Regions from separate parts of the Nonomuraea sp. NPDC004354 genome, predicted to be linked through region 1. Evidence: riboswitches for the same ligand, from Rfam matches in the RefSeq annotation. Region 1 holds a riboswitch; the other holds the start of a gene.
What was found. A riboswitch is a leader RNA that binds a small molecule or an ion and turns the genes downstream of it on or off. The one in region 1 is predicted to bind cobalamin.
Positions count from the first base shown of each region.

Region 2: another riboswitch for cobalamin. It lies ahead of bluB (5,6-dimethylbenzimidazole synthase); the one in region 1 lies ahead of cobN (cobaltochelatase subunit CobN).

Region 1 covers NZ_JBSGDV010000013.1:181,856-187,255, reverse strand. The annotation lists gene ACWENQ_RS30575 (precorrin-2 C(20)-methyltransferase) at 1-1,425, opposite strand, end outside; gene ACWENQ_RS30570 (precorrin-8X methylmutase) at 1,431-2,051, opposite strand; gene ACWENQ_RS30565 (hypothetical protein) at 2,048-3,580, opposite strand; cobalamin riboswitch at 3,592-3,779, shown strand; gene cobN (cobaltochelatase subunit CobN) at 3,815-5,400, shown strand, end outside.
Region 2 covers NZ_JBSGDV010000020.1:154,009-159,408, reverse strand. The annotation lists gene ACWENQ_RS38140 (SWIM zinc finger family protein) at 1-229, shown strand, start outside; gene ACWENQ_RS38135 (hypothetical protein) at 226-2,988, shown strand; gene bluB (5,6-dimethylbenzimidazole synthase) at 3,068-3,700, opposite strand; cobalamin riboswitch at 3,731-3,925, opposite strand; gene ACWENQ_RS38125 (hypothetical protein) at 4,095-4,616, opposite strand; gene ACWENQ_RS38120 (MFS transporter) at 4,796-5,344, shown strand.

The sequences.
Region 1 (5,400 bases):
GCCGGTGACGCGGGTGGTCGAGGAGCCGACGATCAGCAGGCAGCGCATGTCGACCTGCGCCGGGTCGAGCCCGGCCAGCGTGGTCACGGTGATCGTCTCCTGCGGCCCCCCGACGTCGCGGCCGATCACCACGGGCGTGGCCGGGTCGCGATGCTCCATGATCAGGTCGCGGGCGGCGTCCACCTGCCAGGTACGGCTGCGCGAGGCCGGGTTGTAGATCGCCAGCACCAGGTCGGCCGCGGCGGCGGCACGCAGCCGCCCGGCCACGATGTCCCACGGCTTGAGCAGGTCCGACAGGGAGATCACGCAATAGTCGTGCCCCAGCGGCGCCCCCGCCCTGGCGGCCACGGCGTGCGCGGCCGTCAGGCCCGGCACGATCCGCACCGGCACGCCGGGGAAGCCCTCGGCCGCCTCCAGCACCGCGCTGGCCATCGCGAACACGCCGGGATCGCCGGACGAGACGACCGCCACCCTGCGGCCCTGGCGGGCCAGCTCCAGCGCGTGCGCGGCCCGCTCGGCCTCCACCCTGTTGTCGGTGCGGTGCCTGACCTGGCCCGCCCGCTGCGGCACCCGGTCCACGTACGGGCCGTACCCCACCAGGTCGGTCGCCTCCGCCAGCACCTGCCGCGCCTCCGGCGTGAGCCACTGCGCTCCCGCGGGCCCGAGCCCCACCACCGCGACGCCCGGCCTCAGCTCCTCGTCGGCCCGCCCGCCGCCGCTGGGCAGCATCGCCAGCGAGAAGTACGGCACGCTCGCCGGGTCCACGTCCTTGAGCGGCTCGATCCGCTGGCTCGCCGTCGTCGCCCGCTCGACGTACCACGCCTCGTCCAGCCGGCCCGCCTCCGCCAGCGCGTCACGGACCTTCTCGAAGGTCCTGCCGAGCTTGAGCACGGCCACCGAGTCGGCGCTCTTCAGCTTCTCGGTGATGACGTCGGCCGGGAGCGTGCCGGGCAGCACGGTCAGCGTCTCCTCGTGCTCCACCAGCGGGCGTCCCAGCACCGCCGCCGCCCCCGCCACCGAGGTGACGCCCGGCACGACCTCGGTCTCGTAGCGGTGGGCCAGCCGCTTGTGCATGTGCATGTAGGAGCCGTAGAAGAGCGGGTCGCCCTCGCACAGCACCACGACGACCCTGCCCGCGTCCAGATGGGCGGCCAGCCGCTGCGCGCACTCGGCGTAGAAGTCCTCCAGCGCGCCCTGGTAGCCGCCGGGGTGGTCGGTGGTCTCCGTGGTCAGCGGGTACTTCAGCAGCTCCTCGACCTGCCCCTCCCGCATGTACGGCAGCGCGATCGACCGCGCGATGCTCCTGCCGTGCCTGGCGCTGTGGTAGGCGATCACGTCCGCCTCGCCGATCAGCCTGGCCGCCTTGACCGTCACCAGCTCGGGATCCCCGGGCCCCAGCCCCACCCCGAACAGCCGTCCCGCCACGTCGCTCACTCTCGTTCGGAGGCGATCGCGTTGACCGCCGCTGCCGCCATCGCACTGCCGCCCCTGCGGCCGTGCACCACCAGGTACTCCAGGTCACCGCTCGCCAGCGCCTGCTTCGACTCGGCCGCCCCGATGAAGCCCACGGGGATGCCGAGCACCGCCGCGGGGCGTCCCGCGCCCTCCTCGACCAGCTCCAGGAGCCTGAACAGGGCGGTGGGCGCGTTGCCCACGGCGACGACCGCGCCGTCCAGCCGGTCGCGCCACAGCTCCAGGGCGGCGGCGCTGCGGGTCGTGCCCATCCGCTCGGCCAGCCCCGGCACGCCCGGGTCGCCGAGGGTGCAGATCACCTCGTTGTCCCTGGGCAGGCGCGCCCTGGTCACCCCGGAGGCGACCATCATGGCGTCGCACAGGATCGGCGCGCCCCCGCGCAGGGCCGCCCGCGCCGCGGCGACCACGCCCGGCGAGTAGGCGAGATCGGCGACCAGGTCGGTCATGCCGCAGGCGTGGATCATGCGGACGGCCACCTGGGCCACGTCCTGCGGCAACCCGGCCAGGTCGCTCTCCGCGCGGATGGTGGCGAACGAGCGCCGGTAGATCTCCGCGCCGTCGCGGATGTAGTCGGTCATATCCCCTCTTCTTCGGTACGGCCCGCGACACGGTAGCCGGTCGGGGTGGCGACGACGTCGACCACCTCCCCCGCCGGACGGCCGCACCGCCGTTCGCACCCGGCCCAGTGGACCGGGCGGGCCGGTGGTTCGTGGCCGGGCCGTTCCGCCCAGCGTCTGGCGTCGAGCTGGACGTCGGCCAGGGATTTCGCGCACCCCGGGCGGCCCGTGCAGGCCGACAGGCCCGCCCACGGCGTCCCTGCGACGGCGACCAGCCCGGCAGCGGTGAGCCGGTCCGCGATCGGCTGGACGGCGTCGGCGGGCAGGTCGGGCAGGACGACGGTGCGCCACGGCGTGACGCGGATCTCGGCGGCGCAGGCGGCGAGCGCCGTGGCCTGACCGGCGGACAGGCGGCCGAGCGGGACCACCACCTCGAGCGCGACCCTGCCGTCACGCTGCGGGCGGGTCCCCGCGTCGCGCACCCCGGCACCGCGCGCGGCCGTCTCGACATCCGGGGCCACCATCTCCAGGTCGTCCCCCTGTCGGGCCTGCGCGGGAGCCTGGTCGTCCCCCTGCCGGGCCGGGGCGGGAGTCTGGTCGCCCTGCCGGGCCGGGCCGGGGAACCGGGCGTCCTGTCGCGGAGTCGCCGGGCCGGGGTCCTGGGTGGTCGGCGGGTTCAGGCGGGCGGCGAGCCGGGCCGGGCCGTCCGGGAGGTCGGTGACGCGCCAGGCGGTGCCGTCGCTCAGCTCCATGAAGACCGAGGCCGCCGCGAGCATCAGCGGAACAGCGCCGGACACGGTCACGGGTACGGCCTGCCGTTCCCCACCGAGCAACAGCACCCCGCCGACGGGCGAGGTGGCAAGGAAGGTCACGTCGGCGCCGCAGGACAGGACGTCACCGGTGCCGTCGTCCAGGGCGAACAGGAAGCGGCCGGAGAGCGCGGCCAGCTCGGGGGCGGCGCACAGCCGGCGGTCCAGGTCGGCGACCAGCGGCCGGACGTCCACCAGGGACGAGGGGGCGCGTCCCGCCAGCGGTGAGGCGAGGATGTTGCGGACCCGCTCGTGGGTGGCCGACGGCAGCAGCCCCGCCGCCGCCATCCGCGCCGCGAAGACCGGCACGCTCGCCGCGGCCGCGCCCGGTCCGGGACCCGCCCGAAGCCCGTCCGGCGCCACGCCCGCGGAAACCCCCGCCTGCGCCGCGCCGGCGAGCGGTGCGCCCGGCACCGCTCCTGAGGGGATGCCGTCCGGCGCCATGTCCGCTGCCGCGACGCCGGCCGGGGCCGGGCGAGCGGGCGTCCCGGCAGGTGGAGCGGCGGGCGGGGCGGGGGTGACGCGCAGGCCGCGGACCTGGAGGTTCGCCCGGGAGGTCAGCTCGATCACGCCCGATCCCAGCTCGGCCGCGCACGCCGCCACCTCGCCCAGCTGGGCCGCCGTGAGGACGCCACCGGGGATGCGGACCCGGGCGAGCGCGCCGTCCGCGGCGGTGTGGACCTGAAGGGCCCCGGGACACGCATCAGGGCGCAGGTGTCCTGAAACGTCGGTTATGTCCACGGGGAGGATGGTAACCCGTTCAAAACCCTCTAGTCTGATCACAGACGAGGGCGACGGAGGAAGCCGGTGCGAAGCCGGCGCGGTCCCGCCACTGTGACCGGGGAGCGAACCCCACCGCAGGCCACTGTCCGGCGACGGACGGGAAGGCCGGGGTGAGCGTCGATCCGGGAGCCAGGAGACTCCCGCTCTCGTGACACCCGCGACCGGGGCGAGGACCCCGAGGGAGGAGTTCCTGTGCCCGAGAGCACGGCCGTCCTGCTGCTGTCCACCTCCGACACCGACCTGCTGAGCGCGAGGGCGAGCGGCGCGCCGTACCGCCTCGGAAACCCCGCCCGGCTGACGGTCGACGACCTGCCCGCGCTGGTCGAGGGCACGGACCTGGTCGTGGTGCGGCTCCTCGGCGGGCGCAGGGCCTGGGAGGAGGGGCTCGACCGGCTGCTCGCGGGACCACGGCCCGTGGTGGTGCTGGGCGGCGAGCAGGCGCCCGACGCCGAGCTCATGGAGCTGTCGACGGTCAGCGGCGGCGTCTGCGCCGAGGCGCATGCCTATCTCGCCCACGGCGGCCCGGCCAACCTCGCCGAGCTGCACGCCTTCCTGTCCGACACGGTGCTGCTGACCGGCAACGGGTTCGCGGCGCCCGAACCGGCCCCGGCCTGGGGGCTGCTCGAGAGGGAGCGTTCCGCCGCCGAGGGGCCCGTCGTGGGCGTGCTCTACTACCGCGCGCACCACATGGCGGGCAACACGGCCTTCGTGCGGACGCTCTGCGACGCGATCGAGGCCGCGGGCGGCCGCGCGCTGCCGGTCTTCTGCTCCTCGCTCCGCACGGCGGAGCCCGGCCTGCTCGACACGCTGCGGACCGCCGACGCGCTCGTGGTGACCGTCCTGGCCGCAGGAGGCACGCGGCCCGCGACGGCCGGAGCCGGCGGCGACGACGCGGCGTGGGACGTGGGCGCGCTGGCCGAGCTGGACGTGCCGATCCTGCAAGGGCTGTGCCTGACCACGAGCAGGCAGGCGTGGGAGGAGAACGACGACGGCCTGTCACCGCTGGACGCGGCGTCGCAGGTGGCGATCCCCGAGTTCGACGGCCGGATCATCACGGTGCCGTTCTCGTTCAAGGAGGTGGACGCGGACGGGCTGACCGTCTACGCGGCCGATCCCGAGCGCGCGGCCCGCGTCGCCGGCATCGCCGTACGGCACGCCCGGCTCAGGCACGTCCCGAACGCCGAGAAGAAGCTCGTGGTGATGCTGTCGGCCTACCCGACCAAGCACGCGCGCGTCGGCAACGCGGTCGGCCTCGACACCCCCGCGAGCACCGTGAAACTGCTGGCCAGGCTGGCCGGCGAGGGCTACGACCTGGGCGAGGGCCTGCCCGGCGTCGCCGAGGGCGACGGCGACGCGCTGATCCACGCGCTCATCGCGGCCGGCGGCCAGGACCAGGAGTGGCTGACGGAGGAGCAGCTCGCGGCCAACCCGGTGCGCGTGCCCGCCGCCACCTACACCTCCTGGTACGGCACGCTCCCCGCCGAGCTGCGCGAGGCGATGGAGCGCCACTGGGGGCCGCCGCCCGGCGAGCTGTTCGTGCACGAGGGCGACATCGTGTTCGCCGCGCTGCGGGCGGGCAACGTCGTGGTGATGGTGCAGCCGCCGCGCGGCTTCGGCGAGAACCCGATCGCGATCTACCACGATCCGGACCTGCCGCCCAGCCACCACTACCTGGCGGCCTACCGGTGGCTGTCGGCGGAGTTCGGCGCGCACGCGATCGTGCACGTCGGCAAGCACGGCAACCTGGAGTGGCTGCCCGGCAAGTCGGCGGGCTTGTC
Region 2 (5,400 bases), on a different contig from region 1:
CCTCAATCCCCGCCTGGCCGCCGCGAAGGCGCTGGTGGCGGCCGGTGCCGTACGGATCGAGGGGGACACGGCGCGGGTGCGGACCGGCGGCGGGGTGCGCGAGGTGAGGGTGAGCGACGGCTCGTGCACCTGCCCGTGGTGGTGGGACCACCGCGGCTCGCGCGGACCGTGCAAGCACGTGCTGGCGGTCAGGATCGCCGCCCGCGCCGACGTGGCGGCCGTGCGATGAGCGTCTGGCAGGAGGTGCGTGACCTCGTCACCGAGCGCAAGACCGTGGCGCTCGCCGACCTGGTGACCACGCTGACCGAGGCCGAGCGGGCCGAGGCGGGCCGCCGGCTGCCGGGCTTCCTCAAGGAGTTGCGCGAGACCGCGACGCGGATGGCCAGGGAGAGCCGGCGGGGCGGGGGTGCCGAGGACGACGCCGCCGAGGACGACGACCCCGAGTGGATGCGGCTGGAGGTGCGCTGGGCGGTGGCCGACGCGGTCAGCGCGTTCGGGCCGCCGCTTCTGGTCGCCGGCGCGGGCACGCTCTCCGCCCCCGCGGCCACGGCCGCCTGGCTGACCCGCCGTGACCTGGTGCCGGCCCCGGACCCGTGGCGTGAAGAACCGGACGAGCTGGACGAGGTGTTCCGCGCGCTGGCCGCGCGCCCCGTCGCCTTCCAGGCCGATGTGGCCGCACGGCTGGCGGCGAAGATCCGCAGGCCGCGCGACCGCGTCGTCCCGCTGGCCCTCGGGGCGCTGCGGGCCTCGGGCGCCGAGCCGCCCGAGCACGACCCGCTCGTGGTCGCCTGGCTGTCGGCCCCTCCCGTGGACGACGACCCGCTGGTCGGCCCGCTGCTGCCGAGGATCTTCCACGCGGAGGGCGCCGGCCGGGCCCTCAGGGACGAACGGCCGAAGCCAGGACCCACCCGCTGGCTCGCCCTGTTCGGGCAGCTCCTGGCGGCGGGCACGGTGTCGCGCGAGGAGATCCTCGACGGCTGCGTGAGCCGGTTCCTGCGCGGCGGCGACGCCATCGACCTGCGCTTCTTCGTCCGCCTGCACGAGCTGGTCGACCCGCGGCCGCACGAGTCGGCCGGGCGGGCCCGCGACTATCTGCGGCTGCTGCCCGCCGCCCCCGGCACGGTCGCCGAGCTGGCGATGGCCCAGCTGCGCCGCACCGGACCCCACGACGCCGCCGACGTCGTCGACGCGGTCGACGCGCTGACCTTCCGTCCCGAGGCCAAGCTGGCCCGCGCCGGCCTGACCTGGCTGGAGGAGGAAGTACGGCAGGCGCCCGCGCGCGCCGCCGACCTGGCGCCCGCGCTCGTCACGGCGTTCTCCCACACCTCCTACGAGGTGCGGCGGCGCGCGGCCGCCCTCGCGGTCAAGCACGCCACCGCGTTCGGCCCGGCCGCTCCGCTGATCGCCGAGGCCGTCCCCGCCCTGCCCGCCGACCTCGGCGCGCAGGTGGCGGCGGTGTTCGGCGGCGACCTCGCGGCCGAGGAGGCACCGGAGCCGTTCACCCCAGCGCCGCTGCCCGTCCTGCCGGGCCCCGGCCGGTTCCCCGCGCCCGCGCTCGACGCGTGGCAGCGGTACCGGCGCGGATGGATGCAGGACGAGCGGTGGCTGTCCGCCTTCGTGGCGGCCGCGGGCGACCGTCCGGCCCTGCGCGCGAAGCTGAAGCGCGCCTTCGACGACCCCGCTCAGCTGGACGACCCCGCTCAGCTGTACGCCAAGGAGCGCTGGACAGAGACCGGCGACTGGATCGCCGCCCTGGTCAGGGAGGTGATCACGCCGGGCGCCGATCCGGGTGTGCCCGCCGCCGAGCCCGCCGACCGGTGGATGCCGACAGCGGGGCCGCACCCGTTGACCGGTCACGAACAGGAGCCCGACCCCGCGGCGGAGCTGCGCAGGCGGCAGCGACTGCCCGACCCGGGGCGGGCCTCGCCGCCGCACCTGTTCCTGCTGCGCCGGCTGAGCGAGATCTACGTGGCCCTGCGGGAGGGAACGCTGCCGCCCGTCCTGCTGGCCACGCCCACCCTGATGACCGGGCACCTGGACCCCGCGACGCTGGTGGACCGGCTCGAGGCGTGCGCCGCCGCCGGTGTCGAGCCGCTGGCCGCCGACCTGGGGCAGGCGCTGCTGCGGCTGCCGCGCGGAGCCCACCCCGCCGCCGCCGAGCGGGCCGCACGCGTGGGCTCGCGGGGAGCCGTCCAGGCCGCCGCCTGGCTGTCCGCGGGCGGCCCGCCCGACCCGGAGACCGGCGTGGCGTGGGCCTACGTCGAGGGCGGCACCCGCCATCTCTTCGAGGAGCGCACGCCCGAAGACGCCACGCAGGTCGAGCTGGTGCCGGTGCTGCGCGCCGAGCCGACCGGGCACGACCTGGTCGACGAGCTGCTGAGCGAGCCGTCGTCCTGGCACTGGGACGACCACAGCAACTCCATGGCCTGGTGGGCGGCGGTCCTGCCGTCGCACCGCGAGGTCGTCGCCGTCAACTACCTGCCCTACCTGCTGTACCGGTGGACCCGCCCCGGGATCTACCCGCCGCACCTGGCGATACTCGCCGACGCCGACGGCCCGGCCGGTGACGCCATCGCGGTCATGCTCGCCTACTTCCTCGCCAAGGGCGAACCGAAGGCGGTGCCGCTGCTGCTGCGGATGGCGGCCCGGGACAGCCTGCCCGCCGAGGCGGTCGGCCGCCAGCTGGCGTTCCTGATCCGCCGCGCCGGATACCCGATCCCTCCGGTGCTGGACTCCCTCGCCGGCGCCGCCCGCCGGGGCGCGCACGAGCAGGTCTGGGACATCCTCAGGGGGATGCTGCCGGTGCTGCTGCCGGGCCGGGGGGAGCGGCCGACCGCCGGCCACACCGCGGCGGTGGCGCTGGCCACCGACGTGGCGGCGTGGACCGGCGCCCGAGGCGAGATCCCGTGCGTGTCCGCTCACGCGGACAGCGGGCGCGGCACCCGCTTCGCCCACGAGTGCGCCCGCCTGCGCGACCGGCTCCGCTGACCGCGGAAGGCCCGCCCGTAGGAGGGGCTCTCCCGGATGGGCTTCGCGCGGGCATTCCCACCCGGCGGCCGGGCGCAGGTCACCGGTCGCCGGTCCAGCGGTCGTGGTGGACGGCGGCGTCCAGCGGGCGGCGCCGTCGCCAGCCGTGCCGTTCCCGGTCAGGGACCTCCTCCAGGTGGGAGACGGGGCCCACGCACAGCCACGCGACCGGTCGCACCACGCCGGGGACGCCCAGCAGGTCCCGCAGAAAGGACTCGCGGTAGAACGACACCCAGCCGACGCCGAGCCCTTCGGCGGTGGCGGCCAGCCACAGGTTCTGGATGGCCAGGCACACCGAGTAGAGCCCGGCATCGGCGATGGCGTGGCGGCCGAGCACCGCGGGCCCGCCCCGGCCAGGGTCGTAGGTGACCACGACGGACAGCGTCGACTCGAGCACCCCGTCGATCTTGATCCGGGCGAACCGCCGGGCGGCCTCGCCGTCGAGGGTGGCCGCGAACGTGTCCCGCTCCTGCCGTACGTGATCGTGGAAGGCGGCGCGGACGGCGCGGTCGCGCACCAGGATGAAGTCCCACGGCTGGGACAGGCCGACGCTGGGCGCCGCGTGCGCGGCCGACAGCACGCGGTGCAGCACCTCGTCGGGCACCGGCGCGCCGGTGAACTCGCCGCGCACGTCGCGGCGGCGGTGGATGACGTCGTACAGCTGGCTGATCATGGGCAGGCTCCCGCTGACTCGCGCCCCCGTGGGGGCGGTGAACGCGAGGCCGGTCTTCGGACTCCCGGATCAACGCCTGCCCGCCGGCCTTCCCAGCCCTGTCGGGCCAGTGACTGCGCTCGCGCGCGTGGGCGGAGGCTCCCCGGTAACCGCGGCGGGCCCGTGCCGGACTCTCACCGGCTTCCCGATTCTCCCCGCGAACGCGGGGCACCTCGCAACAGTTCGCCGGGCAGTACGGTAGCCGATCACTTCACCCGCCCGGTCGGCGAGGTCGGCCGGGACTCCGTCGCCCTGCCCGCGGTAGTGTCACCACGGCCGGTGCGGGCTCGTCCAGGCTTCCTCGCGCGAGGGGGCGGACGCGTGCGCCGCGACGTCTGCCGTGCCTGGACGGCTGTCACCGCCGGGGGGACAGCCGCAGGACGACCCGGTCGGCGGACAGGGACAGCACCTGGACGCCGATGCCGTTGACCGATCCGGTGGTGCCCGCGCCCAGTCGCGCCTGCGAGCTGACGCCTGGACCGGTGCCCTTCACCTTCACCTGGTCGCCGGTGAAGGTGACGGCCAGCCTGGTGATGCCGAAGCGCGAGCTGACGCGGAAGGACACCGCCCGGCTGAGGGAGAGCCTGCACGCGCCGTCGTAGCAGGCGCGCAGGTTGGGCGCGGGGGAGAGGCCGGTGACCGGGGACGCGGCGGACCGGGACGCGGTGCTGACCGGGGGCGCGGCGGTCACCAGCGCGGGGGCGGTCGAAAGGCGACGGGTGGCGGCCGCGGGGGCGGCGGGCAGGGGTGCGGTCGCGCCTGCGGTGATGGGGGGCGGAGGGGCGGTCGCGCCTGCGGTGATGGGGGGCGGAGGGGCGGTGGTGCCTGCGGTGAGGGTCGCGGCGAGAAGCGCGAGGGTGGCGACTGCGAGCGGCATGGTCCTCTCTTCCTACGGTGGGTCGGGTCGGCGGCCGTTCTCCCACCCTGGGTCAGGCGCCACGCTCCGTCCACCCGTTCGGCGCAGGAGGTGGTGCTCGAGGTCGGTTGTGCGGCGAAGAATCCGCTTTGGGAGGCGGCGGGTAAGCGTGGGATGATGGCCGGGCCATGTCAGCCACGATGCCGCTTCGAGCTCTGCGAGCCGCCGCCTTCGCCGCGGTCTCGGTCATGCTCGGCATCGCCGCCCATGTGTTCGCCGGCGGGTCGGTGTCGGCGCCGTCGGTGGTGGTGGCGCTGCTGGTGTCGTTCCTGCCGGCCCAGGCGCTGGCCGGGCGGGAGCGGTCGGCGGCCGTGATCGCCGTGACCCTGGCCGCCACGCAGCTGGTGCTGCACGTGCTGTTCGCCGGCGCCCATGCCGTCGAGCCGGTGGTCGCGGGGCACGCGCACGGCCAGTCCTGGCTGGTGCCGGGCCTCGGCATGCTGGTCATGCACGGATGGGCGATCGGGCTGACGGCGCTGTGGATGTCGCACGGCGAGGCGGCCCTGTGGGCGCTGCTGCGGCGGCTGGCCGTACGGCTGCTCGTCGCGGTGCTGGCGTTCGTCGATCCGGCGGCCCGCACGGCCGTCCCCGCGCCGGCCGAGCGGCCGGTGATCCTGCGTTCCATCCTGCTCGGCCACGAGATGGGCCGGCGCGGCCCTCCTGGCGTCATGCGCACCGTTCCCGCCTGACCTCCCGTTCGAGGAGGCCGATGCGGGCCACCCCGGGAAAGGGGTGCTCCCCGGCG